Regions from separate parts of the Variovorax sp. H27-G14 genome, predicted to be linked through region 1. Evidence: predicted binding sites of a transcription regulator. Region 1 holds the regulator's gene; the other holds the start of a gene.
The links. Region 1 encodes LexA, which represses DNA repair genes until DNA is damaged. Its sites were predicted from a motif close to ACTGTATNNNNATACAGT; they were not measured.
Positions count from the first base shown of each region.

Region 1 (15,039 bases):
TGGCGGTCGAAGTAGTTGCCCGGCTTGCCGTAGTCGGCCAGGCCGCGGGCAGCAAAGTCGACCGTGTGCAGTGCGGCAATCACGCGGTTCATCTCGTCGTAGTAGGCCGCGCGCTCGGCGTTGCTGAAGCCGGGCAACGACTGGTCCCACAGCACGCGGCCCTGCATGAACTCCATCACGTAGAACGCGCGGCCGATGATGCCTTCGTCCTCGCACAGGCAGTGCATGCGCGGCACCGGCACGTCGGTGCCGGCCAGCCCGCGCATCACCTTGAATTCGCGTTCCACCGCATGCGCCGAGGGCAGCAGCTTGGCGACCGGGCCCGGCTTGGCGCGCATCACGTAGCTTTGCGACGGCGTGATCAGCTTGTAGGTCGGGTTCGACTGCCCGCCCTTGAACATCTCTACTGTCAGCGGCCCCTTGAACCCGTCGAGGTTCTTCTCAAGCCAGGCTGCGAGCGTGTCGACGTCGAAGGCATGCTGTTGCGAGACGGCACGGGTGCCGATGAAGTTGGAGAAGTCCTGGCTCATGTCAGTGTTCTAGCTTTCGGTTTCCGAGACGCGCATGAGGCCCGCCCGATCGAGCACCACCAGCCCGGCCGGTTCGATGCGGATCGTGCCCTCGCGCTCCATGGTCTTGAGTTCCTGGTTCACCCGCTGGCGCGATGCGCCCAGCAGTTGCGCCAGTTCTTCCTGCGCCAGCTGCAGCCCGATGCGCGTCTGGCTGCCATCGTCCAGGTTGGGCACGCCGTAGCTGCGCACGAGGTGAATCAGCTGCTTGGCCAGGCGCGCGCGCAAGGGCAGGGTGTTGAGGTCTTCCACCAGACCGAACAGCGTGCGGATGCGGCGTGCCTGCAGGCGCATCAGCGCTTCGTAGAGCTCCACGTGCGCGGCCAGGATCTTGTGGAAGTCGCCCCGCGCCACGCACAGGATGGTGCTGTCGCCATGCGCATAGGCGTCGTGCGTGCGCCGGTCCCCGTCGAACATTGCCACGTCGCCGAACCAGATGCCCGGCTCCACGTAGGTCAGCGTCACCTGCTTGCCCGAGACGGCCGTCGAACTCACGCGCACCGCGCCCTTGGCGCAGGCAATCCAGTGTTCGGGCGGGTCGCCGCGGGCAGCGATCAGGTCGCCGTCCTTGTAGCGTTTGACAAAGGCGCATCGGAGGATGTCGTGCCGTAGCGATGGAGATAGGGAAGAAAACCAGCGACCACTGTTGATCGCTTCACGTTCTTCGATAGTAAGAATGGGGTCGTCCATTGGTCTGTCCTCTCGGCGACTGAAAAGCTGGGGGGTGTCACGGGAGCGACGCAGCGCGGCGTCACTCGTACTGCGGTGGCTTCTTGTCGAGGAACGCGGCAATGCCGATGCCCGCGTTCGCATGGTGCAGGTTGCGCACGAAGTGGTCGCGCTCCTGCGACAACTGCGACGTGAGCGTGGCGCCACGCGCATCGCTCAGCAGCTCCTTGATGCTCGCAAGCGAGTTGGGCGCGCGCGCGTTCAGCTTGGTGGCCAGCGCCAGCGCGCCGGCCAGTGCCTGGCCGCTTTCCGTGAGCTCGTTGACCAGGCCCAGCGCGTGCAGCCGGGCCGCGTCGATGCGCTCGCCGTTCATGAGCCATTCGCTGGCCAACTGGCGTGGCAGCTGCCTGCCGAGGTGCCAGCTCAGGCCGCCGTCGGGCGACAGCGCCACGTTGCTGTACGAGGCGGCAAACACCGCGTCGCGTGCCGCCACCACGAAGTCGCAGGCCAGCGCAAGCGAGAAGCCCGCGCCCGCGGCCGCGCCTTCGACCGCCGCAATGATCGGCTTGGGAAAGGTGCGGATCGAATCGATCCAGTTGTGCAGGCCCTCGATGCTCTCGGCCTGCACCGAACGGTCGAGCTGGCGGTTGGCCAGCAACCGCTGCAGCGAGCCGCCGGCGCAGAACCATGCGCCTTCGCCCACGATGACCACGCTGCGGATCTCCGCGCTGCCCTCGGCGCCGTTGAGCGCCTCGATGCCCGCGGCGTAGATCTCGGGGCCCAGTGCATTGCGCTGGGTCGGGTTGGCGATGGTCAGCACCATGGTGCTACCTTCGCTGGTGCTCTTGAGTTCAGCGGTCATGGCGTGTTCATTCTTCTTCGTGCAGCAGGCTCAGGCCGAGTGCGCCGCGGCGGCGCAGCCACGGGCTCGGGCGATAGCGCGGGTCGCCGTACACCGTCTGCAGGTTGAACAGCACCTCCAGCATGTTGGTCGGGCCGTAGAGGTTGCCCATGGCGAGCGGGCCGCGCGGATAGCCCAGGCCCAGTTGCACGGCCGTTTCCAGGTCGCCCGGCGTGCACACGCGCTGCTGGCACATGTCGGCGGCAATGTTGACGATGGCGCCGATCACGCGCTGCGTGACGAAGCCGCCGCTGTCGCGGATCACGCTCACGGCCTTGCCGTCGCGTGCGAACAGGGCATGCGCCATGTCGCGCATGTCGCGGCGCGTGGCCGGGTTGGTGGCGAGCACGCGGCGCTTGGTGGCGGCGTCGTCGATCAGCATGTCGATGCCCACGGTGCGCGTGGCGTCCAGGCGCTCGACCGCGGCCACCGTGGTCACGTCGAAGCCCAGCGGCGCAACCAGAATCAGCGAATGCGCGGCGGGCGTGGCGCCGCTGTCGATCTGCGCGCCCAGCGTGTTCACCAGGCGCAGCAGTTCGGCACGGCGCGCGGCGCGCGGCGACACCCACACCGAAGGGCTGCCCTCGACCACCGGAGGCGCGGCCTCGGGCGTCTGCTGCATCACGCCGTCGGTGTAGCGGTAGAAGCCTTCGCCGGTCTTGCGGCCCAGTGCGCCGGCGGCCAGGCGCTGCGCGGTGATCACACTTGGGCGAAAGCGCGGCTCTTCAAAGTACTGGTGGTAGATCGACTCCATCACCGGGTGCGACACGTCGAGCGCGGTCAGGTCCAGCAGCTCGAACGGGCCCAGGCGAAAGCCGGCCTGGTCTTTCAGGATGCGGTCGATGGTGACGAAGTCGGCCACGCCTTCGCCCACGATGCGCAGCGCCTCGGTGCCGTAGCCGCGGCCCGCGTGGTTGACGATGAAGCCTGGCGTGTCCTGCGCCTGCACTGCGCTGTGGCCCATCTGTTTGGCGTAGCCGGCCAGTTGGGTGCAGACCTCGGGCGCGGTCTTGAAGCCCGCCACCACCTCGACCACCTTCATCAGCGGCACCGGGTTGAAGAAGTGAAAGCCCGCGAAGCGCTCGGGGCGCTTCAGGCCGGCCGCAATGGCCGTGACCGACAGCGACGAGGTGTTGGTGACCAGCGTGGCGGTCTCGGCCACGATGCCTTCGAGTTCGCGGAACAGCGCGCGCTTGACTTCCAGGTCTTCGACGACCGCCTCGACCACCAGGTCGCAGCCGGCCAGCGCCTGGGCCGAATCGACGGCCTTCACGCGGGCGATGTACAGGTCGCGCGTGGCGGCGTCGATCTTGTTCTTTTCGTGCAGCTTGTTCCACTGGGCGACGAGGGCCTCGCGGCCGCGCTCGGCGGCGCCCGCAAAGCTGTCGAGCAGCAGCACGTCGCTGCCGGCCTGTACGGCAATCTGCGCGATGCCGCGACCCATGGCGCCGGCGCCGACGACGCCTGTTCGGGTGTAGTTCACTGTCATGTGCTGGAGGGTTTCAATGGTTGAGTGGTGTCCGGGCCTGCCGCGCAGGCGTTGATGCGGCTGCCGCAAGGGTGCTGGCGAAGGCTTCGATTTTGCAGTCCCGCGCGCAGGGGGCGTGACGGGTTTTACGCGGGGGCATGTTTTCAGCCCTCGGAGGTCGATGGCCGATCAGCCGGGCCGCCCGCTGCGGTCGATGGCCACGCTGAGCACCATGGCCACCATCAGCACGCCAAAGCCGACCCAGCTCATCCAGGCGGCCGCGTCGTTGGCCAGCAGCCAACCGCCGAGCGCCGCACCCACGGCCTGGCCCGTGTAGATGCCGGAGCTGTTCAATGCCACCGAGCCTGGCGCCAGGGTGGGTGCCAGGCCCACCAGGCGGGCCTGCTGCGCCGAATTGGTGGCGAAGCAGCCCAACCCCCAGGGCACCAGCACCACGGCCAGCCAGGCGAGCGTGGAGGCCAGCGGCCACAGCAGCAGGCTCAGCGTGATCAACGCGGTGGTCACCAGCACCATCCGCCCGGCGCCGATGCGGTCGATGAAGCGGCTCACGAGCATGTTGCCGAGCAGGCCGAAGACGCCGAACAGCGCCCAGATCAGGCTCAGCGTGGTGGCGTCCGCGCCGTAGCTCTGCTTGAGGATCGGGCCGAAATAGCTCGACAGCACGAACTGCCCGGTGCCCTGTAGCGCGGTGACCGTGACGATGCCCATCAGCACCGGGCTGCGCAGCACGCGCGACCAGGCCGCGGCTGTGAGCGCGACGGGGCGGACGGCGTTGGGCATGGTCAGCCAGATCGATGTCGCGCTGGCGACACTCAAGAACGCGATGGCCATGAAGGCCATGCGCCAGCCCAGGTATCCGCCAATCAATGCGCCGATGGGCAGGCCCAGCACCGAGGCCATCGACCAGCCCAGAAAGACGAAGGTCACCGCACGCCCGCGCTGCTCGGGCGGCACCAGCAGGCCGGCGCAGGCCGCCGCCTGTGGCGTGAAGATGGCCGGTGCAATGACCGTGAGCATGCGCACCGGAAGCAGTGCGCCAAAGCTCGGCATCAGCGCCGAAAGCGCATGCCCGGCGGCGTACCACAGCATGGTGAGGGCCAGCAGCCGGCGGCGGTCCCAGCCCGCGACCGCAGCGGCCAGCAGCGGTGCACCGATGCACATCACCACCGCGGCGGCCGTGATCAACTGGCCCGAGGTGGCCACGCTGATCGACAGCGAACTGCTGATTTCGTTGAGCGTGCCGGGCACCACCATCACGCCGGTGCCAATCACGAAATTGCCGGCGAGGAGCGCCCAAAGTGCGCTATTGGATGCGCTTTTTGGTGCGCCTTGCGCCGCGCGCCGCGGCGCAGGCAGGCTCACCGACGGACCTGCAGCGCGCCGGGGTTCACGATGTTGGTGGGGTTGCCGTTGATGTAGCTCACGACGTTGTCGAAAGCCTGGCCGAAGTAGCTCTCGTAGCTCTCCTGCTCCACATAGCCGATGTGCGGCGTGCAGATGCAGTTTTCCAGCCGCAGCAGCGCATGGCCTTGCAGCGGCGGTTCGCTCTCGAACACGTCAATGGCGGCCAGGCCGGGGCGGCCACGGTTGAGGGCGGCAAGCAGCGCGTCGGCCTCGACCAGTTCGGCGCGCGACGTGTTCACGAACAGCGCCGTGGGCTTCATGCGGGACAGGTCTTCGAGCGTGATGAGGCCGTTGGTCTCGTCATTGAGCCGCAGGTGCACAGACAGCACGTCGGCCGCGGCAAAGAATTCATGGCGGTTCTGGGCCACTTGGAACCCGTCGGAGCGCGCCTTGGCGCAACTGGCCTCACGCCCCCAAATAACGACCTGCATGCCAAACGCCTGCCCGTAGCGCGCCACGAGCTGGCCGATGCGGCCATAGCCCCAAATGCACAGCGTCTTGCCCTTGAGCACCGAGCCCAGCCCGAAGTTCGGCGGCATCGACGCCGACTTGAGCCCCGACTGTTGCCAGGCACCGTGCTTGAGGTTGCTGATGTACTGCGGCAGCCGTCGCATCGCGGACATGATGAGTGCCCACGTGAGTTCAGCCGGCGCCTGCGGAGAGCCCGAGCCCTCTGCCACCGCTACGCCGCGTTCCGTGCATGCGGCCACGTCGATGTGGCCGGCAATGCGCCCGGTCTGCGAAATGAGTTTGAGCTTGGGCAGCTTTTCAATGAGCTGACGCGAGATCTGCGAGCGCTCGCGAATCAGCACGATCACGTCTGCGTCCTTGAGACGAACCGACAACTGCCCGATGCCCTTCACCGTGTTGGTATAGACCTTGGCCGCGTACGCGTCCAGCTTGGCGGCGCAGCGCAGCTTGCGCACGGCGTCCTGGTAATCGTCGAGGATCACAATGTTCATGGCGTGCCATTGTGCCTCGCACCATCGCCATGTCGCAGCGGTGAACGTTTGGATACCCAGGCCCGGGCGGCTTTCGGGCCCGCTTCCGCAGGGCTTCCTGGGCGTTTGCGTCAGTGCAGCCGCGTCGAGCGGTGGGCCGTGGCCATGATCTCGGCGGTTTCGAGTGCGGCCAGGCGGTCGAGTTCGGCACACACGTCCGCCATGCGACCGGAGATCACGACGCGGTCGTTGCGCTGCTGGCCCTTGCCGTCGACCACGCGAACCACGCGCAGCGGGCGTGCGGGTGCCGTGGCCACCGCGGGCGTTGCGGTGATGCCGCCAGCGCGGGTGGTGCAGGCGGGGCGCACGGCAACGTAGCGAAGACCTGCGGAGCTGTCGTTGGCGTCGAGATGGTCCCTGGCGTGGGGCCTGCGCGTCGGGATCAGGCGGTTGGCCAGCGACTGCAGCGGCATCCAGAAATCAGCAATGGCGAGAAGGGCGATTCCCATGTGAACTCCAAAAAAGTATGAGGTTGAACACAGGCAGGATTTCTTGAATCGGCCGCGACAGGGTGATGACGACTTTGCGCCATACGCCCGCCACCTGTCGCGGCCGGATGAGTGCTGCTGCCAGCAGGCCGCGAGGCCTACATCAGCATGGTGTTGCGGATGAGGCCGACCGCAAGGCCTTCGATTTCGAAAGGCTCGCCGGGCTGGACGATGATGGTCGGGTAGTCAGGGTTCTCGGCGTGCAGCTCGATGACCAGCTTGTTGCGCTTCAGGCGCTTCACCGTCACCTCTTCGCCCAGGCGCGCGACCACGATCTGGCCGTTGCGCGCTTCCTTGGTGGCCTGCACGGCGAGCAGGTCGCCGTCCATGATGCCGGCGTCGCGCATCGACATGCCGCGCACCTTCAGCAGGTAGTCGGGCTGGCGCTGGAACAGCGTGTTCTCGACGTAGTAGGTCTTGTCGACATGCTCTTGCGCCAGGATAGGCGAGCCGGCGGCAACGCGGCCGATGAGCGGCAGTGCCAGCTGGGCCATGCCGGGCAGCGACAGCGAGAACTGGCCGCCTTCGCGGTGGCGCGTTTCAGTGAGCGAGCGCAGGGCGTCGCCCTTGAGGCGAATGCCGCGCGAGGTGCCGCTCACCAGCTCGATGACACCCTTGCGCGCCAGCGCCTGCAGGTGTTCTTCGGCGGCATTGGCCGACTTGAACCCCAGCTCGTTGGCGATTTCGGCGCGCGTGGGTGGGGCGCCGGTGCGGGCGATGGCACTCTGGATCAAGTCCAGGATCTGCTGCTGGCGGGCTGTAAGCTTCACTGCGAACTGCATATGTGGTTCCTTGCGGCACTGGCTAGATATCCAGTACCTGTATTTTTAACCAGTTTTTAAAAGTTGACAAGTCATGGTCAATTCCTTTTCAGCTGAAGTGCAACGCGTGGTGGTTCTGGGCACTGGCGGCACCATCGCCGGCAAGGCCGCCAGCAGCGGCGACAACATCGGCTACACGGCCGGGCAGGTGGGCGTGGCCGACCTGTTGGGCGGCATCGATGCTCCGACTGGCGTGACGCTGGTGGCGGAGCAGGTGGCGCAGGTGGACAGCAAAGACATGTCCTTCGAGATATGGCGGCAACTCGCGCAGCGCTGCGCGCATTGGCTGGCGCAGCCCGACGTGGCGGGCGTGGTCATCACGCATGGCACCGACACGCTGGAGGAGACGGCGTTCTTCCTGCACTCGGTGCTCGCAGCGGCCAAACCGGTGGTGCTGACCTGCGCGATGCGCCCTGCAACGGCGCTGGCACCGGACGGACCGCAGAACGTGCGCGACGCCATCAGCGTGGCCGCAACCAAGGGTGCGCAGGGCGTGACGGTGGTATGTGCCGGCACGGTCCACAGCGCGGTGGACATCCAGAAAACGCACACCTATCGGCTCGACGCTTTCGGCTCGGGCGACGCGGGGCCGCTCGGCTATGTGGAAGAAGGGGACGTGCGCCTTGTGCGCTCATGGCCCGAAGGCGGCGGATCGCAGGCGTCGAAACCCGTCGGCGCGGGCGCGGTGACGTGGCCGCGCGTGGAGATCGTCATGAGCCATGCGGGCGCGAGCGGCGCGGTGATCGATGCGCTCATGAGCGCGGCCGTCCTTGATCCCTTGCGGGGCCTGGTGCTCGCAACCACCGGCAATGGCACGGTGCATCACGCGTTGGAAGAGGCGGCGCTGAAGGCGCAAGCCGCGGGAATTTCGGTGGTCCGCGCGACGCGTTGCATGAGCGGAAGGATCCTGCCCAAGGCAGGCGAGCAGTTGCGCGATGCGGGCGCTCTGACGCCGGTGAAGGCGCGCATCGCGCTGATGCTGGAACTGCTCGGGGAATAAAAAAGCCGCCCTGTGAAAGGGCGGCTGCGAAATCAGTTGCTCAGTGCGGCCAGCGCACGCTGCGTGATTTCATCGACCGTGCCCACGCCCTTGATGGCGCGGTACTTGGGCGCGGCGGCTGGGTCGGTATTGGCCCAGGCCGAGTAGTAGTCCACCAGCGGACGCGTCTGCTGGCTGTACACGTCCAGCCGCTTGCGCACGGTTTCTTCCTTGTCGTCTTCGCGCTGGATCAGTTCCTCACCGGTCACGTCGTCCTTGCCTTCCACCTTGGGCGGATTGAACTTGACGTGGTAGGTGCGTCCCGAAGCCGGGTGCGAGCGCCGACCGCTCATGCGCTCGATGATGTCGCTGAAGGGCACATCGATCTCGAGCACGTAGTCGAGCTTCACGCCGGCCGCCTTCATGGCGTCGGCCTGAGGAATGGTGCGCGGGAAGCCGTCGAACAGGAAGCCGCTGCCGCAATCGGCCTGCGCAATGCGTTCCTTCACCAGATTGATGATCAGGTCATCGCTGACCAGTGCACCCGCATCCATGACGGCCTTGGCCTGCAGCCCCAGCGGCGTCCCCGCCTTGACGGCGGCGCGCAGCATGTCGCCGGTCGAGATCTGGGGGATGCTGTATTTCTGGCAGATGAAGGCCGCTTGCGTGCCTTTGCCCGCCCCGGGCGCGCCCAGCAAAATTAGTCTCATGGTGTCCTCGGACGGTTCTTAGATTTTGTGTCGCACCCAGCGTCGGCCCCAGGGCTGGGCAAGGCGGAATTGCTTCGAGGATAGCATGCGTGTCCTCGACGAAATCTCCGCGCTTCCCGCAGGTGACACGGCCTTTTCAGCCCCTGGAGTTGGCGGCGAAGACGGCGCGCACCCGCGCAAGGTCTTCGGGCGTGTCGATGCCCGGACCGGGCGCAACGTGGCTCACATGCACCGCAATGCGATGGCCGTGCCACAGCGCACGCAGCTGTTCCAGCGCTTCCGTGGCCTCGACAGGCGCCGGCGGCAGCGACGGAAAGCTGCGCACGAAGCCAGCGCGATAACCGTAGATGCCGATGTGGCGCAGCGGCGCCGGCGTGGGCAGCACGGTGGGTGCCGCCCCATGGGCGGAGCCGTCGCGCCACCACGGCACCGGGGCGCGGCTGAAGTACATCGCGTTGCCTTGCGCGTCGAGCACGGCCTTCACCACGTTCGGGTTCATGAAGTCGGTGATGGAATCGATTTCGTGCGCGGCGGTGCTCATGGCGGCTTCGGCATGGGAGGCCAGCGTGGCCGCGACCGCGTCGATCAGGGCGGGGTCGATCAAAGGCTCGTCGCCCTGCACGTTCACCACGATGTCGTCGCCGTCCAGACCGAGTTGCTCGCAGGCTTCGGCCAGCCGGTCGGTACCGCTCGGATGGTCTTGCCGGGTCAGGATGGCCTCGACGCCATGTGCCCTGCAAGCCGAAATGATGGAAGGGTCGTCGCCCGCAACGACCACGCGCGCCGCGCCCGATTCGCTGGCACGCTGCGCCACGCGCACCACCATCGGCACGCCGGCGATGTCGGCCAGGGGTTTGTTGGGGAGCCGTGTCGACGCCAGCCGCGCTGGCACCAGAACGGTGAAGCTCACAGCCCGAGCTCTTCGTCGGACAGCGTGCGTGCTTCGTTTTCCAGCAGCACGGGGATGCCATCGCGCACTGGGTAGGCGAGGCGCGCGCTGCGCGAGCAGAGCTCCTGCTTCTCGGGGTTCCAGGTCAACGGACCCTTGGTGACGGGGCAGACGAGCAGTTCAAGCAGCTTGGTATCCATCGAGCGATGATAACTTTGCGTCGAGCGCGTTGAAGAATTCCGCAGAGGGCGTGAATGCCAGCGGCACGGCCAGCGCAGCGGGCGCTTTGCGCCACAACTTGACGGCGTCCTTCTCCGTGCAGACCAGCGTTCGCCCGGCGGTGGAAGGCTGCTGCCAATCGCTGAAATCATGGTGATCGGGCAGGGCGATGGTCTCGGCCAACGTGAGGCCGCGCGCGCGCAGCATCTCGAAGAAGGCTTCGGGCCGCGCGATGGCCGCCAGCGCGATCAGGGGTTGACCGCCCAGGGTGCTCAGCGGGATGTGGCGACCGTCCTGGGTCAGCGCCTCCGGGGCGAGCTGGCGCGTGGCGGTGTAGCCGCCGGCGAAGGCAGGGTGCGCTCCGCTGTGCAGCACCAGGTCGACCGGGCGCGGCCAGGCTTCGCGCAACGGGCCGGCAGGCAAGCGCCAGCCATTGCCGATGCCTCGATCGTCGAACACGCAGATTTCGATATCGCGCGCCAGCGACAGGTGTTGCAGCCCGTCGTCGCTGACGATGACTTGCGTGGCCGGATGCCTGGCGAGCAATGCGCGCGCCGACTCGATGCGCCTGCGCGCCACGAACACGGGCGCCTGGGTAACGCGATGAATCAGCGCGGGTTCATCGCCCACGTCGAGCGGATCGCTGTCGGCGAGCACTTCACGGCAGTCGTCGGTGCGCCGCCCGTAGCCGCGCGACACCACGCCCACCTGCAGCCCGCGCGCACGCAGGTGCTGCACGACGGCCATGACCACCGGCGTCTTGCCCGCGCCACCCGCGATCACGTTGCCGACCACGATCACCGGCACCGGCACGTGTTCGGCCCGAAGCCATTCGAGCCGGTACAGCAGGCCCCGCAGGGCGAAGATCGCGCCATACAGCAGCGACAGCGGCCACAGCACGCAGGCCAGCGGGCCGCGCCGCAACCATGCGCTCTGCAGCCGCGAGGCCGAAGAAGGCGCGCCGGTGTTGCTGTGGCCTTCGGAAGCAGGCACTCAGCGTCCGGCTTGCGCCGTCGACTGTGCCGCGAAGGTGATCTGCATCAAGCCGGCGCGGCGTGCGGCCTCCATGACCGTCACCACCGCCTGGTGCGGGCTGGTGGCGTCGGCGCTGATGATCACCACGCTGTCCTTGCCGCCAGTAGCTGCGGCGGCAAGTGCGGCCGCCACGGTCTCCACGCTGCGGTCGGGCAAAGCGGTCTTGTTGATCGCGTAACGGCCGTCGGCCGACACCGACACGATCACTTCCTTGGGGTAGTCGCGCTGTGCATCGACGTCCGCCGTCGGCAGCCGCAGCTGCATTTCCGTGAACTTGCTGTAGGTGGTCGACAGCATCAAGAAGATCAGGATCACCAGCAGCACGTCGATGAACGGGATCAGGTTGATCTCGGGCTCGTCGCGCGCGCCGTGGCGGAACTGCATGCGGCCGCGGGTCATGACAATCCTCCGCCGGTCCGCGCAGCACACGCAGTGGCAAGCGTGCGGGCCATCATTTGCGCAGGGCGTTCAGGTGGCGGGCAAAACGTTCACCCGAGAGCTCGAGGTTCAGCAGGTACTCGTCGACGCGGGTGCGAAAGTAGCGCCAGAAGATCAGTGTGGGAATTGCCACGATCAGGCCGAAGGCAGTGTTGTACAGCGCAATCGAGATGCCGTGCGCCAGCTGCGCCGGGTTGCCCGCGCCCACCGCGCCGTTGACCGGCGACTGCGAGCCGAAGATCTCGATCATGCCGATCACCGTGCCCAGCAGACCCAGCAGCGGCGCGGCCGAGGCGATGGTGGCCAGCGCGGGGAGGTAGCGCTCCAGCTTGTGCGCCACGGTGCGGCCCGAGGCTTCCATGGCGGCGCGCAGGTCGTCTTCGGTGCAGCGCGGATTGGCGTTCAACGCGCGCAGGCCGGCGGCCAGCACCTGGCCGAGCATCGAGTTGCGTTCCAGCTTGGTCACCACGTCGGGCCCCGGAATGGCGCCGTGCGACACGGTGATGGTTTCGTCGAGCAGCTTCGGCGGCAGCACCTTCACGGTCTTCAGACTCGTGAAACGTTCTATAACCAGCGCGAGCGCAACAACTGAACAGGCGAGCAAAGGCCAAATGGGCCAACCCGCGGCAACTATGATGGAAAACAAGAAATTCCTCCGGTCCGTAGACTGCAAATGCGCGGCGATTATCCACTGAGCCCACCATCGTCACGCGCCTTGTTTCGATGTCGGCAAAGACGCACAGATTCTGTGGATAACTTTGTGACTAACCTGCTGCGCAACACCTCCAAACCCGCATGGGGCGGCCTTTTCGCTAGAACGACTGAATTTTGAGCAGCACTTTTTTCAATGAAATCAATGGCTTGCACGAGGAACCGTGCACCTGTTTCGCTATTGCAGGCCCATGGGGCGGGTCCGCTGCGTGTTGTGGAAGAGTGGCATCGGGCCACGCGAGTGGGGCATGAGCTTGCGTGACGCGAATTCCGCGCCCGGACCGCGCGTGTGGGCGGTCGGCGCGTTGTGCCGCGCAGTGGCCGACGCGCTCGATGCGCGCTTCAATCCAGTCACGGTGCGAGGCGAGATTTCGGGCTTTTCGCGTGCGTCCAGCGGACACTGTTATTTCTCGCTGAAGGACGAATTCGGCCAATTGCGTTGTGCGATGTTCCGCCGCGCGGCCGGCCTGCTCGACTTTTCACCGCGCGACGGCGACCAGGTCGAGGTGCGCGGACGCCTTGCGGTCTACGAGCCGCGCGGCGACCTGCAACTGGTGGTCGAGAGTCTTCGGCGTGCCGGGCAGGGCGCCTTGTTCGAGCAGTTCATGCAGCGCAAGGCGAAGCTGGAAGCCGAGGGGCTGTTCGACGCGGCCCGCAAGCGGGCATTGCCGACCATGCCGCGCGCGGTCGGCGTGGTCACTTCGCTGGGGGCGGCGGCGTTGCACGACGTGGTCACGGCGCTGCGGCGGCGCGTTCCTCACATTCCGGTGGTGATCTCGCCCGCCGCGGTGCAGGGGGCCAACGCCCCCGCCGAACTGGTGCGGGCCTTGCAAACGCTCTACGATTTTGAGCCCGCCGTCGACGTCATCCTGCTGGTGCGCGGCGGTGGTTCGATCGAGGACCTCTGGGCCTTCAATGACGAAGCCCTGGCGCGCACCATCGTGCAAAGCCCGGTGCCGCTGATCAGCGGCGTGGGGCATGAAACCGACTTCACCATTGCCGATTTCTGCTCTGACCTGCGCGCGCCCACGCCCACGGCCGCGGCGGAGCTGGTCAGCGCGCCGCGTGACCTGTGGCTAGGTGCGCTCGAACTGCTCGATGAGCGGCTGAGCGATGCGCTGGGCGGGCGTCTCGATGCGCTGGGGCAGCGTCTTGACCAGGCGGCGGGGCGGCTGGGGCGGCCTTCCAACCTCGTGGCGCGACAGCAGCTTCGCTTGGCGCACCATGCGCAGCGCCTGCAGTACGCGGTGGCGTCCAGCCGTGAGCGACTGGCGCAGGTGCCGCGTGCAATCGCGGCCGATTTCCCCGTGAAATTCGAGCGCGCGCTGACGCAGCGTCGCGAGCGGCTCGAGCGAGTGGCCTTGCGTCTGCGGTTGCTCGACCCTGCGCTGGTCCTGCAGCGCGGCTATGCATGGCTCACGGACACGGACGGTCGAGCAATCGTCAGCGCCGCGCAACTTGCGCCGGGCGATGCCGTGAAGGCGCGGCTTGCCGATGGCGAGGTCGACATGAGCGTCACGCCGCCGGGCGGCGCGCGTTAGCCAGCGCGTCACACCGCCGGGCGGTGCAGCCAAAAGAAGGGCGTCACACCGCCGCGCGGTGCGACGGGCCCGCGTCCGACGCAGCATCAATAATTAATTCCTAGAATCCTTGATTCCCACAACCAACCCACGAGAAAAAACCATGGAACATGTGCTCCCACCCCTGCCGTACGCACTCGACGCACTCGCACCTGAATATTCGAAGGAAACCCTCGAATACCACTACGGCAAGCACCACAACGCCTATGTGGTGAACCTCAACAACCTGCAAAAGGGCACCGAGTTCGAAGCCCTGACGCTGGAAGAAATCATCAAGAAGGCCAGCGGCGGCATCTACAACAACGCCGCGCAAATCTGGAACCACACCTTCTTCTGGAACTGCATGAAGCCCCAAGGCGGCGGCGCTCCCACCGGTGCGCTGGCCCAGGCCATCGATGCCAAGTGGGGCAGCTACGACGCCTTCAAGGAAGCCTTCGTGAAGTCGGCCGTGGGCAACTTCGGCTCAGGCTGGACGTGGCTGGTGAAGAAGGCCGACGGTTCGGTGGACATCGTGAACACCGGCGCCGCCGGCACGCCGCTTACCACGGCCGACACCGCGCTGCTGACGGTGGACGTGTGGGAACACGCGTACTACATCGACTACCGCAACCTGCGCCCGAAGTTCGTCGAAACCTTCCTGGCCAAGCTGGCCAACTGGGACTTCGCCGCAAAGAACTTCGGCTGAGCCCGAGTTTCGCGCATGAAAAAGCCGACCCGCGGGTCGGCTTTTTTGCATGCTTCAGGCAGCGAATGCTCAGCGTTTGGTGGCTGAGAACAACTCGCCACCGAGCTTCGCGCCCTTCTTGATGTTTTTCTTGGCGAACCAGCCTTGGTTCATTTCGAGCACATAGCGCACCGGCTCGAGCGAGCAGTGCGAGTTCTCCGTCATGGGCTGCATGTCGACCAGGTTGACGATTCGGCCGTCGTCGGCCACGAAGGCAGCGGTCAGCGGCAGGATCGTGTTGCGCATCCAGAAGCACTGCGTGGCAGGCTGCTCGAACACGAAGATCATGCCCTCGGCCTGTGGCATTTCCTTGCGGAACATCAGGCCGATCTCTCGCTGCAGCGGCGTTTGCGCAACCTGCGTGTCGATCTTGTACAGGCCCACAGACAGCTGCGTGCGTGGCAGGTCGGTC
Region 1 covers NZ_JAYLVN010000002.1:495,622-510,660, forward strand. The annotation lists gene VLK31_RS07855 (phosphotransferase) at 1-530, opposite strand, end outside; gene VLK31_RS07860 (Crp/Fnr family transcriptional regulator) at 540-1,259, opposite strand; gene VLK31_RS07865 (oxepin-CoA hydrolase, alternative type) at 1,321-2,100, opposite strand; gene VLK31_RS07870 (3-hydroxyacyl-CoA dehydrogenase) at 2,108-3,628, opposite strand; gene VLK31_RS07875 (MFS transporter) at 3,797-4,990, opposite strand; gene VLK31_RS07880 (D-2-hydroxyacid dehydrogenase family protein) at 4,987-5,994, opposite strand; gene VLK31_RS07885 (hypothetical protein) at 6,105-6,482, opposite strand; gene lexA (transcriptional repressor LexA) at 6,620-7,303, opposite strand; gene VLK31_RS07895 (asparaginase) at 7,377-8,342, shown strand; gene adk (adenylate kinase) at 8,375-9,031, opposite strand; gene kdsB (3-deoxy-manno-octulosonate cytidylyltransferase) at 9,168-9,941, opposite strand; gene VLK31_RS07910 (Trm112 family protein) at 9,938-10,120, opposite strand; gene lpxK (tetraacyldisaccharide 4'-kinase) at 10,101-11,132, opposite strand; gene VLK31_RS07920 (ExbD/TolR family protein) at 11,133-11,558, opposite strand; gene VLK31_RS07925 (MotA/TolQ/ExbB proton channel family protein) at 11,626-12,258, opposite strand; gene xseA (exodeoxyribonuclease VII large subunit) at 12,572-13,864, shown strand; gene VLK31_RS07935 (superoxide dismutase) at 14,007-14,588, shown strand; gene VLK31_RS07940 (DUF192 domain-containing protein) at 14,658-15,039, opposite strand, start outside.

Region 2 (15,039 bases), on a different contig from region 1:
TCCAGTCGAGGATTTCGCCGAACAACGAGCGCTGGGCGCGCTGAAAGAGTTTCATCGCGGCCCGTCCACTGGCATGTTGCCGCCCGTGCGGCGCGACCGTGCCGGGCGTGCCGCCGTCACTGGATCTTTTCGAGGCAATAGCCCAGCCCGCGCACCGTCGCAATGCGCACCGGGCCCTTCTCGATCTTCTTGCGCAGGCGGTGGATGTACACCTCGATGGCGTTGAGGCTCACCTCCTCGCCCCATTCGCACAGGCGGTCGACCAGCTGGTCCTTGCTCACCAGCCGGCCGGCGCGCTGCAGCAGCACTTCGAGCAGGCCGAGCTCGCGCGCCGACAGCTCGACCATCTTGCCGTCGATGGTGGCCACGCGGCCGCCCTGGTCGTACACGAGCGGGCCGTGGCGGATGGTGTTGCTGGTGGTGCCCATGCCGCGCCGGGTGAGGGCGCGCACGCGCGCTTCGAGCTCCTGCAGGCTGAAGGGCTTGGCCATGTAGTCGTCGGCGCCGTGGTCCAGGCCCTTCACGCGCTCTTCCACGCTGTCGGCCGCAGTGAGCACCAGCACCGGCAGCTGCGAGCCGCGCGCGCGCAGGCGCTTCAGTATCTCGATGCCGTGCAGGCCAGGCAGCCCGAGGTCCAGGATCAGCAGGTCGAACTCGTCGTGGGTCATGAGCGCGGTGTCGGCCTGCGAGCCGTTGGCCACATGGTCGACCGCAGCGCCCGAAGTGCGCAGGCTGCGCAGCAGGGCATCGGCCAGCACCTGGTCGTCTTCGGCAATCAGAATCCGCATATGCGCCACCTCCGGCCTGGTTCGGGTGTCGGGCGCCACGCTGGAGCCGTTCACATTTGTCTCTGCGGACGAGTCTACGCGGCGGCGTAGGCTTCCAGACCGATGGTTACCACGGTGGCAATGTCGTTTCCCACGCTGCTTCTGAACTCGCTTTCGGCCTGCGTCACGGCAGCGCGAAAGGCGTCCAGCCAGGCCAGGCCGTCGGGCGTGAAGAGCACGCGCCGCGCGCGCGCATCGAGCGGGTCGGGCCCGCGCGTTACCAGCCCCCAGGCCTCGCACTGGTCGACCAGCGCGCCCATCGCCTGCTTGGTCATGCCGGCGCGCTCGGCCAGCTCCGTGAGACGCGAGCCTTCGCGCGACAGGTGGCGCGTGATGTGGATGTGCGCGGCGCTCACCTGCGCGCGCGCCGCCAGGTTCGACAGCGCCAGCGGCACGTCGACCGCGTGCGCCATCAGCTCCAGCACGCGCTCGTCGAAGCGGCGCATGGCGTGGCCCAGCAGGCGGCCCAGGTGGGTCTGGCGCCAGGCGTCGGGATCGGTCGGGAAAAGAGCGGCAGCAGCGGCGTCGGACATGGCGCCAGATGGTAAAGCAAACTGACCAAAAAATGGGTTTACGCCAACCAATGAACCCCTACACTACTGTTCAAGCATCCAGCCTGTGATTAAAAGCAGACCGGACGCCACCTCACACAAACCGTTGATATTCAAGGAGTTTTCCACATGGACGCAGTTGTCAAGGGCGCAAGCATCTCGGTCGCCAACAGTGAAAAAGCCAAGGCCCTGCAGGCCGCGCTGGCGCAGATCGAAAAGCAGTTCGGCAAGGGCACGATCATGCGGCTCGGCGAAGGCGAAGCGCTCGAAGACATCCAGGTGGTCTCCACCGGCTCGCTGGGCCTGGACATCGCCCTGGGCGTCGGCGGCCTGCCGCGCGGGCGCGTCATCGAAATCTACGGCCCTGAATCGTCGGGCAAGACCACGCTCACGCTGCAGGTCATCGCCTCCATGCAGAAGCAGGCCGGCACCTGCGCCTTCGTCGACGCCGAGCACGCGCTCGACGTGCAGTACGCCCAGAAGCTCGGCGTGAACCTGTCCGACCTGCTGATCAGCCAGCCCGACACCGGCGAACAGGCCCTGGAAATCGTTGACTCGCTGGTGCGCTCGGGTGCTGTCGACCTGATCGTCATCGACTCGGTGGCCGCGCTCACGCCCAAGGCTGAAATCGAAGGCGAAATGGGCGACTCGCTGCCCGGCCTGCAGGCCCGCCTGATGAGCCAGGCGCTGCGCAAGCTCACAGCCACCATCAAGAAGACCAACTGCATGGTCATCTTCATCAACCAGATCCGCATGAAGATCGGCGTGATGTTCGGCTCGCCCGAAACCACCACCGGCGGCAATGCGCTGAAGTTCTACGCCTCGGTGCGCCTGGACATTCGCCGCATCGGCACCATCAAGAGGGGTGACGAGGCCATCGGCAACGAAACCAAGGTGAAGGTGGTGAAGAACAAGGTGTCGCCCCCGTTCAAGACGGCGGAGTTCGACATTCTGTTCGGCGAGGGCATCAGCCGCGAAGGCGAAATCATCGACATGGGCGTGACCGCCAAGATCGTCGACAAGTCGGGTGCCTGGTACGCCTACAACGGCGAAAAAATCGGCCAGGGCCGTGACAACGCCCGTGAGTTTTTGCGCGAGAACCCCGAGCTGTCGCGCGAGATCGAGAACAAGGTGCGCGAGTCGCTGGGCATTCCGCTGCTGGCCGCCGATGCCAACGCCACGCCCGAAAAGCCGCAGAAGGCCGCCAAGGCAGAGAAAGCGGACAAGGCCGAGAAGGCAGACAAGGGCGAATAAGCTCCGGCGCGGCCCCAAGCGAGGCCGTGCGAGCGGTCCCCCCGAATGGCATTCAACGCCCCGTCCCTCAAAGGCCGCGCCCTGCGCCTGCTGAGCCAGCGCGAGCATTCCCGCCTGGAACTCGAGCGCAAGCTGGCCAAGCATGAAGAAGAGCCCGGCACGCTGGCCAAGGCGCTCGACGAACTGGCCGCCAAGGACTTCATCAGCGAACCGCGCGTGGTGGCCTCGGTGCTCAACCAGCGCGCGGCCCGCTCGGGCGCGCTGCGGGTGAGGCAGGAGCTGCAGGCCAAGGGCATTGCGCCCGAAGCCATCGCCGAAGCGGTGGCCAGCCTGCAGGAGACCGAAGTCGAACGCGCCACCGCCCTGTGGCGCCGCCGCTTCGACGCCCCGCCTGCCGACGCGAAGGCGCGGGCCAAGCAGATGCGGTTCCTGATGGCGCGCGGTTTCTCCGGCGCTGTCGTGTCCAAGGTGCTCAGGAGCGATTTCGATGAAACCGACGAATGACAACCCCACCGTTCAGTCCCGTGTCGTCACGCAGCGCGTGCATTGCGACTGGCGCCGCGCCTACGCACTCGCGGCCGACCCGGCGCGCCTGCCTGACTGGGCCAGCGGGCTCGCGAAGAGTGCGCTGGTGCGGCATGGCGACCACTGGACCGTGCGCACGCCCGAGAGCGGCGACGCCCGCATGCGCTTTGCGCCGTCCAACGACTTCGGCGTGCTCGACCACTGGGTTACGCCCGAAGGCGTGCCCGAGGTTTATTTGCCGTTTCGCGTGATCGGCGTGGCGCCGGGCGTGAGCGAATTCCAGTTCACGCTGCTGCGCCAGCCGCACATGGACGATGCGGCTTTCGCGCGCGACGCGGAATGGATCGCGCGCGATCTGCAGGCGCTGTGCGGCCTGCTCGAAGCGGGCTGAATCAACTGGCTTCTGCCGTGTTGTCGACCCGCGGGTGCTCGCCGTGGTGTGACGCGATGTCGCGCACGTTCTTCTGCACCGCCACTGCGCCGAACAAGCTCAGCAGGAACGCCATGGCGTAGAAGCCCTTTTCGCTCCCAGCCAGCGTGGCGTTGAACAGGCCGATGGCGAGCAGGGCCAGCGACAGCAGCAGCGAGACCCAGCACAGGCCGTAGTAGATGCCCGTGACCGGCGTGCCTTCGAGCCGGTCGCGCACGCTCTTTTGCAATGACACGGCGGCAAAGAGGCCGTACACCAGCAGGGTGAAGTAATAGCCTTTTTCGTTGAGCTGCATCGAGGCGTTCCACAGCCCGATCAGGTAAACGAGGGCGCCTGCAAACAGCGCCGCCCAGGACGCCGCGACAAATGCGCCCGTGGGCTTTTGAAAATGTTGGTCCATTGAAATTCCCTCCCTTTGTGTTTGTGGACCGCGATTCTGGTGGGCTGCGCCAATGGCATGATTCAACGCGTTCGGCGCCATGCGGCACTTGTGCGCATTTGCCGAATTTTTCAGCGCCAGCTTGCAATGACTCCGAAGGAAATCCTGAAGAGTCGCGCGCAATTCATTCAATAAATCAGTTGGAGGAGCCCCGCATGTCCGCAGATCCCACAGGCCAGCCGTCCCTCGTTCGCACCGGCGCCAAGGCCGGCCTGGCGTTTGCCGGTTCGGTCGTCAAGGGCGGCCTGCTCGGCGTGATCCTGGGCGGCGGTGTTTTCTTCTTCTATCTGAGCCAGTTGAACGGCCCCGGCAATGGGGGGGGGGGGGGGGGGGGGGCGGGCGCCATCGTGGCGCTGATCACTACGCCTTCAGTGCTGGTGGCGGTCTTGCTGCTGCTGTTCGTGGCCGTCTACACGATGCTTGGCGTGGCGACCGGCCGCGCACGTGCCATGCAGCACTTGGTGGCGGCGCGCGGCGAGGCGGTTGCGCAGCGCCTGGGCGGGGCGATTGCCGGGCGCATCGAGGCGATGCCGCGCGCGCACGGCACGCTGCACCGCGCGGCGGACTGGCTGTCGGCCGATGCGCTGAGCAAGCAGCTCGCGCCAGTGCTGGGCGAGGGCAGGGCGGTGCGTTCGGTGGTGGGCTTTGTGCTGAACCGCCTGCCGCTGAGCGAGATGATGGCCGAGTGGCAGGAGAGCCGCGCCGCGCATGGCGAGCCGCTGGTCGCCCCGGGTGACCCGGTACAAGGCCCGGTTCAGGACCCGGCGCTGCGCGCGCTGCTCACGCGCCGCATCAACGAAACGCTGCAGGAAATGGCCGAGCCCTCGCGCACACCGCTGTACATCGCGCTGGGCGCGCACGCGGCGTTGCTGGGCGTCGGGCTCTGGCTGGTGAACTGAAGAAGCTGAGGCAGGAGGGCGCTCAGAGCGCCAGCATCAGCTTCAGGTTTTGCACCGCGGCGCCGCTGGCGCCCTTGCCCAGGTTGTCCAGGCGGGCGATCACCACGGCATGGCGGTGGTCCTCGTTGGGGAACACGCGAATCTCGAGGTTGTTGGTGTCGTTGAGCGCCTCGGGCTCCAGCTTGCCGTCTTCGGTGGGCGGCAGCACCTTCACGAACTGTTCGGGCGTGTTGCTCTTGGCGTAGTGCGCGGCCAGGGCTTCTTGCAGGTCGCCGGCCTTGGGCTTGCCGGGCAGCAGGTCGAGGTGCAGTGGCAACTGCACCAGCATGCCCTGCTTGAAATTGCCCACCGACGGAATGAAGACCGGGCGGCGGGTGAGGCCGGTGTAGGCCATGATTTCAGGAATGTGCTTGTGCTTCAGGCCCAGCGCGTAGGTCTCGAACAGGGGTGCTTCGCCCTTTTCGTAGGCCTCGATCATGGGCCGGCCGCCGCCGGAGTAGCCGCTCACGGAGGGCAGCGACACTGGGAAATCGGCCGGCAGGATGCCCGCGTCGACCAGCGGGCGCAGCATGGCGATGGCGCCGGTGGCGTAGCAGCCGGGGTTGCCCACGCGGTCGGCCTTGGCCACGGCCTGCCAGTGGCCTTGCACCAGTTCGGGAAAGCCGAACACCCAGCCCGGCGCGATGCGGTGCGCCGTGGAGGCGTCGATGATCTTGGGCTTGGCGCCCGGCAGCTGGTCGATGAGTGCCACCGATTCGCGCGCCGCGTCGTCATGCAGGCACAGCACCACCAGATCGACGCCGGCCATCAGGTCGCGCTTGGCGTTGACGTCCTTGCGCAGCTCGGGCGCGATGCTCACGAGTTCGATCTGCGCCATCGTCTGGAGCCGCTCGCGAATTTGCAGGCCGGTGGTACCGGCTTCGCCGTCGATGAAAACCTTGGCCATGGTGGGAGTGCTCGCTGTGCCCTGGGGGCTGTCTAGAAGAAAGTACGTATTGACCGCAACCCCACGTACAGTATTGGTGCGGCGCACCATGATACAGTCCGCGGTTGTTCGCCGCCCCCAGCCGTCAGGCTGCCGTCGCCCGCGAGCAACAGAGCCCCAACAGCTTCAGACCCCAGATTTCCCGTTCTCAACCTCCTCCTTCCGAGAGACATCCCTCATGAAGATTCACGAGTACCAAGGCAAGGAAATCCTTGCCAAGTTTGGCGTGCCGGTGCCGCGCGGCATTCCGGCCTACACGGTCCAGGAGGCGGTGGAAGCCGCCCAGAAACTTGGAGGCCCGGTCTGGGTCGTCAAGGCCCAGATTCACGCGGGTGGCCGCGGCAAGGGCGGTGGCGTCAAGGTCGCCAAGACCATTGAAGACGTCAAGCGGATCGCTGGCGAAATTCTCGGCATGCAGCTCAAGACGCACCAGACCGGCCCCGAAGGCCAGAAGGTTCGCCGCCTGTACATCGAAGACGGCGCCGACATCAACAAGGAATACTACATTTCGGCCGTGACCGACCGCGCCACCCAGAAGGTGGCGTTCATCGCGTCGAGCGAAGGCGGCATGGACATCGAGGAAGTGGCTCACTCCTCGCCCGAGAAAATCATCACCGTGTTCGCGGACCCCGAAAAGGGCCTCACCGACGAACAGGCCAAGCAGATTGCCGACGGCATCGGCATGCCGGCAGATTCGACCGCGCAAACGGTCGACATCCTGAAGAAGCTGTACGCCTGCTACATGGAGACGGACGCCTCGCTGGTCGAGATCAACCCGCTCAACCGTGACAGCAAGGGCAACGTGATGGCGCTGGACGCCAAGTTCAACTTCGACAGCAACGCGCTGTTCCGCCACCCCGAAATCGTGGCCCTGCGCGACCTCGACGAAGAAGACGCGGCCGAAGTGGAAGCCTCCAAGTTCGACCTGGCCTACATCTCGCTGGACGGCAACATCGGCTGCCTGGTGAACGGTGCCGGCCTGGCCATGGCCACCATGGACACCATCAAGCTGTTCGGCGGCGAGCCGGCCAACTTCCTGGACGTGGGCGGCGGCGCCACCCCCGAGAAGGTCACCGAAGCCTTCAAGATCATGCTGAAGAACAAGAACGTGGAAGCCATCCTCGTGAACATCTTCGGCGGCATCATGAAGTGCGACACCATCGCCACCGGCGTGATCGCGGCCTGCAAGGCCGTGAACCTGCAAGTGCCGCTGGTGGTGCGCATGAAGGGCACCAACGAAGTCGAAGGCAAGAAGCTGCTGGCCGATTCGGGCCTGCCGATCATCAGCGCCGACACCATGGCGGACGCGGCCCAGAAGGTCGTGGCAGCAGTCAAGAAAGCCTAAGGAAACGTCATGTCGATCTACATCAACAAAGACACCAAAGTCATCACCCAAGGCATTACCGGCAAGACCGGTCAATTCCACACGGAAAAGTGCCAGGAATACGCGAACGGCAAGAACGCCTTCGTGGCCGGCGTGAACCCGAAGAAGGCCGGCGAGTCGATCTTCAACATTCCGATCTTCGGTTCGGTGAAGGAAGCCGCTTCGCAAACCGGCGCCACCGTGTCGGTGATCTACGTGCCGCCGGCAGGCGCGGCGGCCGCCATCTGGGAAGCCGTTGAAGCCGACCTGGACCTGGCGATCTGCATCACCGAAGGCATTCCGGTTCGCGACATGCTCGAAGTGCGCAACCGCATGAAGGCCAAGGAAGCGGCCGGCGGCAAGAAGACCTTGCTGCTGGGCCCCAACTGCCCCGGCCTGATCACGCCCGACGAAATCAAGATCGGCATCATGCCCGGCCACATCCACCGCAAGGGCCGCATCGGCGTGGTCTCGCGCTCGGGCACGCTGACGTACGAAGCCGTGGCTCAACTGACCGAAATTGGCCTGGGCCAATCGTCGGCAGTGGGCATTGGCGGTGACCCGATCAACGGTCTGAAGCACATCGACGTGATGAAGGCCTTCAACGACGATCCGGACACCGACGCGGTCATCATGATCGGCGAAATCGGCGGCCCGGACGAGGCTGACGCAGCCCGCTGGTGCAAGGACAACATGAAGAAGCCGGTCGTCGGCTTCATCGCCGGTGTCACTGCCCCTCCCGGCAAGCGCATGGGCCACGCCGGCGCCCTGATCTCCGGCGGTGCCGACACGGCCGACGCCAAGCTCGCCATCATGGAAGAGTGCGGCTTCACCGTGACGCGCAACTTCTCCGAGCTGGCCAAGCTGCTCAAGGCACGCCTGTAAGAGACGGCTTCAGGGCTGCGGCTGGCCGCAGCACCACGAGGACCACGCAGAAATAAAAAAGCGCCCGCACTGGATTGCGGGCGCTTTTTTCAAATAAAACACAGTGGGATCAGAGACATGGAACTCCTTCAAAGCACAGATTTCTGGATAGGTCTGCTCAAGATCGTCTGGATCAACATCATTCTGTCGGGCGACAACGCCGTCGTGATCGCCATGGCGGCGCGATCGCTGCCGCCCGCGCAACAGAAAAAAGCCGTCATGTTCGGCTCGGGCGCGGCCGTGGTGCTGCGCATCGTGCTCACGGTGGTGGCGGCCAAGCTGCTGGCGCTGCCGTTTCTGCAGATCATCGGCGGCCTGCTGCTGCTGTGGATCGGCACGCAGTTGCTCAGCAGCGACGACGACGGCGAAGGCGAATCGAAGGAATACGGCAGCATGATGGTGGCCGTGCGCACCATCCTGCTGGCCGACCTGGTCATGAGCCTGGACAACGTGATTGCCGTGGCGGCCGCCGCGCAGGGCAGCATGGTGCTGCTGGTGCTCGGCCTGGCGATCAGTATTCCCTTGGTCATTTTCGGCAGCACCCTCATGATCAAGCTCATGGAACGCTTCCCGATCATCGTCATGCTGGGCGCCGCGCTGATCGGCTGGGTTGGCGGCGAAACCATCGTGAGCGACGTGGCACTGCGCGACACCCTCGCGGCCAACCCCTGGTTGCATTACGCGGCAGCTGCCGCCGGTGCATTGTTCGTGGTGGGCGTCGGTCGCCTGATGCAACGGCGTGCGCACGCCGCTGCACACTGAGTTCCAGAGAAGCTGGCGCCCGCTAACCATGGTGAGTGTCGGCGTTTCCCTGTTCTCGACCCGTCCGCCCCTGGCCTGGGAGTTTGCCGCCGTGACCGATGTCGGCCGGCTGCGCGCCCACAACGAGGACGCGGTGCACGTCGACTCGGCCCTCGGCCTGGCCCTGCTGGCCGACGGCATGGGCGGCTACAAGGGCGGCGAGGTGGCCAGCGCCATGGCCATTTCGCTGCTGCACGCCAGCTTCGGGCGCTGGTTTGCCCAGGCCGGCATGCAGGCGCCGGCGCGCGTGGTGCGCCGCGCGCTGCAGGCCGCCACCGACGATGCCAACGGCGCCATCCTGCATGAGGGCACCACCAACCCCGAGCTGCAAGGCATGGGAACCACGCTGGTGCTGGCGGCCTTCAGGCCCCAGCGCGTGGTGGTCGGCCACATTGGCGACTCGCGCTGCTACCGCCTGCGCAACAACAAGCTCGAACTGCTCACCCGCGACCATTCGCTGCGCCAGCAACAGCTGGACGCCGGCGCCATCACGCCCGAAGAAGCGCTGAATTCGCCCACCCGCAACCTCGTGACCCGCGCCGTTGGCGTGGAGGCGCAGGTCATGCTCGAAATGCACGAGCACAGCGCAAGGCCCGGCGACCTGTATATGCTCTGCTCCGACGGATTAAGCGAAATGGTTTCAGATGAGCAGCTTTTCACGCTTCTGCAGCACGATGTCGGACTGCAGAAAAAAGCCGCACTTTTGGTTGCAATTGCAAACGACAATGGCGGACGGGACAATATTTCGGTTGTTCTGGCAAGTGCTGGCATTGTGGAAACACCTCGCACAGCCAAGTAGCAGGCCTGGACGGCACCCCACCGTTTCGCTTGCCATCATTCAAGATTTGCATTCGGGGAGTCGGCAATGCCGAAGATGATCATTTCGGTCGATGGCGTGGTCATCGGGCAAGTGGCACTCGCCAAGGAACGCACGACGCTCGGCCGGCGTGCCTACAACGACATCGTGATCGACAACCTGGCGGTCAGCGGCGAGCATGCCGTGCTGCACATGAGCGATGGCGAAGTCGAAATTGAAGACCTCAACAGCACCAACGGCACCTACGTCAATGCACTGGCCATCCAGAAGCAGGCGCTGCAGGACAACGATGTCATCGAGGTTGGCGGCTGCCGCATTCACTTCCGTGCCCGAAGCAACGTGGCCATCGGCCCCGGTTCCGCGCGCACGACGCTGGCCGACCACCCCGCGCACTCCGGCTCCATGCCGCTGTCTTCGGCGCCCACCGAGTCGGGCGCGCTGGTCGAGCTGGGCATTCCTGTGCTGCGGGTGCTGTCGGGTGCCAATGAAGGGCAGGACGTTCCCCTGCAGAAGGTCGTTACCACCATCGGCAAGCCCGGTGTGGCCGTGGCCGTCGTCACGCGGCGCCGGCAGGGCTATGTGGCCGCGGGCGTCGAAGGCAACGTCACGCTCAACGGCCTGCAGTTGGGCACCGAGGCGGTCGCCTTGCAGGAGCGCGACGTGCTCGAGCTTGGCGGCGCCACCCGCATGCAGTTCGTCCGCATCTAGGGGCCTTTTGTTGGCTTGCCGCGGCAGCGCCCGCCGGGACGGGCTGCCGTGAGCACGCTGCGGCGGCACGGGTCGCGCATTGCCATCACCTTGCTGCCGCTGTTGCTGGCCCTGGCGCATGCCACCGGCGCCTGGCCGCTGAGCGCATTCGAGCGGCTGGACCGCCTGATCTACGACATTCGCCTGCGCGCCACCATGCCGCGCACACTCGACCCGCGCGTGGTGATCGTCGATGTCGACGACGCGAGCCTGGCGCGCGAGGGCCAGTGGCCCTGGCCGCGCGACAAGATGGCCGGCCTGGCCACCGAACTGTTCGACCGCCAGCAGGTGGCCGTGGTCGGCTTCGACGTGATGTTCCTGGAGCCCGACCGCAGCTCCGGCCTGGAGCGTTTGCGCGCCCTGGCCCGCGGACCGCTCAAAGACATGCCCGGCCTGGCGCCCGAGGTCGAGCGGCTCGCGCCCTCGCTGGACCACGACGCCACCTTCGCCCAGGCGCTGCAAGGCCGGCGCGTGGCGCTCGGCTACTACTTCAACCACACGCAGCCGCCTCGCGCCAAGGGCCAGCTGCCCGCCGCGCCGCTGATTGCGCTCAGCGCCTTCCCCGCGGGCGGCACCTACGGCACGACCTGGAACGGCTTCGGTGCCAGCCTGCCCGCGCTGGCCCAGGCCGTGCCGGTGGCGGGTTTCGTCAACATGCTGGTCGGCGCCAATGGCGACGGCGTGATCCGCGGCGTGCCGCTCGTGGCCCGCTACCAGGGCGACCAGGCGCAGCCCGGCTACTACGAATCGCTGGGGCTGGCGGTGTACCGGCTTGCCAACGGCGCTCCGGCGGTGCGCCCGGCGTTTGCGTCGGACGGGGCCGCGCCCCGCCTTGAATCGCTGCGGCTGGACCGGCTGCGCATTCCGGTCGATCAGTCGGCCAGCATGCAGGTACCGTTTCGCGGCCCCGGCGGCGTGCAGGGCGGATCTTTTCGCTACGTGTCGGCCGCCGACGTGCTCGAAGGCAAGCTCGCGCCCGGCGAGCTGAAAGACCGCATCGTGCTCGTCGGCGCCACCGCGCCCGGCCTGCAGGACCTGCGGGCCACCCCGGTCGACGCCGCCTTCCCGGGCGTGGAGGTGCATGCCAACGTGGTCTCAGGCCTGCTCGACCACCGCCTGCTCAGCGTGCCCGACTACGCGCCGGGCTACGAGGTGTTGACCGTGCTGGTGGCGGGCGTGCTGCTGGCCTTCGGCCTGTCCCTGCTGTCGGCGCCGCGCGCCTTGCTGCTGGCCGTGGGCACCATGGTCGGCCTGGCCGGCCTCAACCTCTGGCTCTACGTGGCGCACGGCCTGGTCTTGCCGCTGGCCTCGGCGCTGGCGATGGCCGCGCTGGCCTTCGCCATCAACATGAGCTGGGGCTATTTCGTCGAATCGCATGCGCGGCGCGGGCTGGTGCGCCTCTTCGGCACCTACGTGCCGCCGCAGCTGGTCGACGAAATGATGGTGCACCCCGACCGCTACAGCATGCGCGCCGAGAGCAAGCCCATGACCGTGCTGTTCTGCGACATGCGCGACTTCACCCGCCTGTCGGAGCAGATGGCGCCGGCCGAGCTGCAGGCCTTTTTGAACACCGTGTTCAGCCGGCTCACCGACGTCATCAGCGCGCACCGCGGCACCGTCGACAAATACATGGGCGACTGCGTCATGGCCTTCTGGGGCGCGCCCATCGACACCCCCGACCACGCCACGCTGGCCGTGCAGGCGGCGCTGGACATGGCGCAGGCCGTGCACGACATCAACCGCATCCACCGCGAAAGCGGGCGGCCGCAGATCAGCGTGGGCATCGGCATCAACAGCGGCGTGATGAGCGTGGGCGACATGGGCTCCACCGCGCGCCGCAGCTACACCGTGGTGGGCGACGCGGTGAACCTGGCGTCGCGCCTGGAGGGGCTGAGCGGCCACTACGGCATGGAAATCGTGGCCAGCGGCGCCACCCGCGCGCTGGCGCAAAACCACGTGTGGCAGGAGCTCGACAGCGTGCGCGTCAAGGGCAAGGCCCAGGTCGTCGTCGTGTTCACCCCCCTGGCCGCGCGCACCCCCGAGACCATCGAGCAGACCCGCCAGCTCCTTGCGCGCTGGAGTGACGTGCTGGCCGCCTACAGGCGCCAGGACTGGGCCGTGGGCCGCAGCCTGCTGGCCCCTTTGCTCGCCTCAGACACCAAAAAAGTCCTTTACCAGCTCTACGCCCAGCGTTTAGCCTCGATGGCGTTGCGCCCGCAAGACCCTGACTGGGACGGCGCAACCCGGTTCGAAACCAAATGACGACAGACACAAAAAAGGGGTCTCTCACAATGCAGGTTCGCGTGCTGGGTTGCTCGGGCGCCATCGCCAAAGGCTGCCGCACCACCTCGTTTCTGGTGGACACCGACCTGCTGGTCGACGCAGGCACTGGTGTGGGCGAGCTCACGCTGGACGAAATGGCCGCCATCGACGACGTGGTGCTCACGCACAGCCACCTCGACCACATTGCCGCACTGCCCCTGATGCTGGACGCCGTGGGCAGCCGCCGCGCCCGGCCGCTGCGCGTGCATGCGCTGCGCGCCACCATCGAGGCGCTGCGGGTGCATGTGTTCAACAACGTCATCTGGCCCGACTTCGAGAGCATTCCGAGCCTGGACGCGCCCTTCGTCACCTTCCACGACATTGCCGTGGGCCAGGCGCTGCACCTGGGCAGCCGCGCGCCCAAGCGCATCGAGGTGCTGCCGGCGGTGCACACCGTGCCCGCCTGCGGCTTTGCCATTCGGCGGGCCGAGGGCGGCGCGCACTGGGTGTTCAGCGGCGACACAGAACGCAACGCGCCCTTCTGGGAGCGGGTGAACGCGCTGGACGTGGCCATGCTGGTGATAGAGACGGCATTCAGCAGCCGCGAACAGGTGCTGGCGCAACGCAGCCTTCACCTGTCGCCGGCGGTGCTTGCGGACGAACTGGCGCTGATCGACCCGGGCAAGCAGTACCCGATCTACATCACCCACACCAAGCCGGCCGAAACCGAGGAAATCATGAGCCAGATCGAGGAACTGGCGGCGCGGCAGGTGGCCGGCCTGGCGCAGCGGGACATTCGGTGGCTGAAGGCGGACGGGGTGCTGACGTTTTGAGGTTGCCGGGTGCGGGTTGGTGACAAAGTTGTCACCATTTGTCTCGGCCACGAGCAAGATGTGTCGCTTGCTGTAACTGGACTGTGAACAAAATCACTAATTTTGAGGTGTAAACGATTGAAAAGCGGGTGGCACAGATGCTGCGAAAGGTACTGGGCACCGGGCAGGTTCCCGGCGTAACAACCAACCAACCCGGAGTTAGTTTCATGAACCATCGCACTCTCGCCCGCCGCGCACAGGCCGGCTTCACCCTTATCGAATTGATGATCGTCGTGGCGATCATTGGTATCTTGGCTGCTGTGGCTCTGCCGGCGTATCAGGACTACACGGTTCGTGCGAAGGTGACTGAAGCCATCATTGCAGCAACTTCGCCGAAGGCCATGATTAGCGAAGCTTTTCAGACGGATGGTCTGACCGGCGTGACCGCTGCCAAGGCAGCTTGGGATGCGAAGGGCGCTGCAGAAAATAAGTCCAAGTACGTCGAGTCCGTCGAAATCACCGCGGCTACTGGCGTTATCACTGTCACGACGTCATCCGCTGCCCAATCTGGCCTGCCCGCCGACGCTGCTGGCAAAACTGTCGTCTTCACGCCGAATGTACAAAAGCTCCCGCTCGGCACCGTGACCGGCTCGATCGACTGGGCATGTGCAACTCTGCTTAACGCGACGGCAACGACGCGCGGCCTGACCGCTGTTGCCCCTGGCACGATGCCCGCTAAGTACGCTCCTGCTGAATGCCGTTAATACCCTGTAAAAAATGAATTAGCCGCCTTCGGGCGGCTTTTTTACGTTTGTTTGACGCCCCTTAATGAGACCAACACCTTTTTTTTAAAGTGTCAATGAAATTAGGCATCAAAAGCACACAGCGTGACAACACGCTCACTTTTAAGCTGATGAGGTAAAAAAGGCGAGCTGGCCTGCTAGCAGGCCTAGTGTGTTGCGGCATGCAGTGCTGCTCTACCGGTGTTAGTGTGGCTGCGCAAGCACGGCATGCAATGCGGAGATCCTCGGGCATCATCACTTTTACCTCCACTCACACCGAAAAGCGATCTTCAAGTGCATCTTCGCCACGCCCGCCCGACAAGATCGAACCCTCGAAGTTCAACGCGTAGAGGCCAGTGACAAGGCCCAGATGCGAGAGAGAAAATCTCAATGTCCTAAAGATCGACTATGTCCCACGTCCAAAAATTCTTTTGGATAATTTTTTCTAAAAAAATTGCCCCAGGATTGAGTGCGTTGCCATTGAGATATCGCTGTCCCAATCTTATAACGAGATTTTCAAAGGCGGAAAATTTTTCGCGGCATGCTCGCGAATAGTTGTGAGCTACTCTGCGGGCGTGTGACTGCATTAATTTCGGCGCTATAACACCCGAGTTTTATTTA
Region 2 covers NZ_JAYLVN010000004.1:180,810-195,848, forward strand. The annotation lists gene VLK31_RS13375 (sensor histidine kinase N-terminal domain-containing protein) at 1-55, opposite strand, end outside; gene VLK31_RS13380 (response regulator) at 117-788, opposite strand; gene VLK31_RS13385 (MarR family winged helix-turn-helix transcriptional regulator) at 863-1,360, opposite strand; gene recA (recombinase RecA) at 1,508-2,632, shown strand; gene recX (recombination regulator RecX) at 2,678-3,136, shown strand; gene VLK31_RS13400 (SRPBCC family protein) at 3,120-3,548, shown strand; gene yiaA (inner membrane protein YiaA) at 3,550-3,987, opposite strand; gene VLK31_RS13410 (hypothetical protein) at 4,182-4,925, shown strand; gene argC (N-acetyl-gamma-glutamyl-phosphate reductase) at 4,948-5,871, opposite strand; gene sucC (ADP-forming succinate--CoA ligase subunit beta) at 6,089-7,255, shown strand; gene sucD (succinate--CoA ligase subunit alpha) at 7,265-8,158, shown strand; gene VLK31_RS13430 (TerC family protein) at 8,276-8,959, shown strand; gene VLK31_RS13435 (Stp1/IreP family PP2C-type Ser/Thr phosphatase) at 8,988-9,797, shown strand; gene VLK31_RS13440 (FHA domain-containing protein) at 9,864-10,523, shown strand; gene VLK31_RS13445 (CHASE2 domain-containing protein) at 10,572-12,824, shown strand; gene VLK31_RS13450 (3',5'-cyclic-nucleotide phosphodiesterase) at 12,854-13,657, shown strand; gene VLK31_RS13455 (pilin) at 13,864-14,400, shown strand.
Region 2: recA (recombinase RecA) is a predicted target of LexA. The motif match lies at 1,426-1,443, and genes of this name have one in related genera.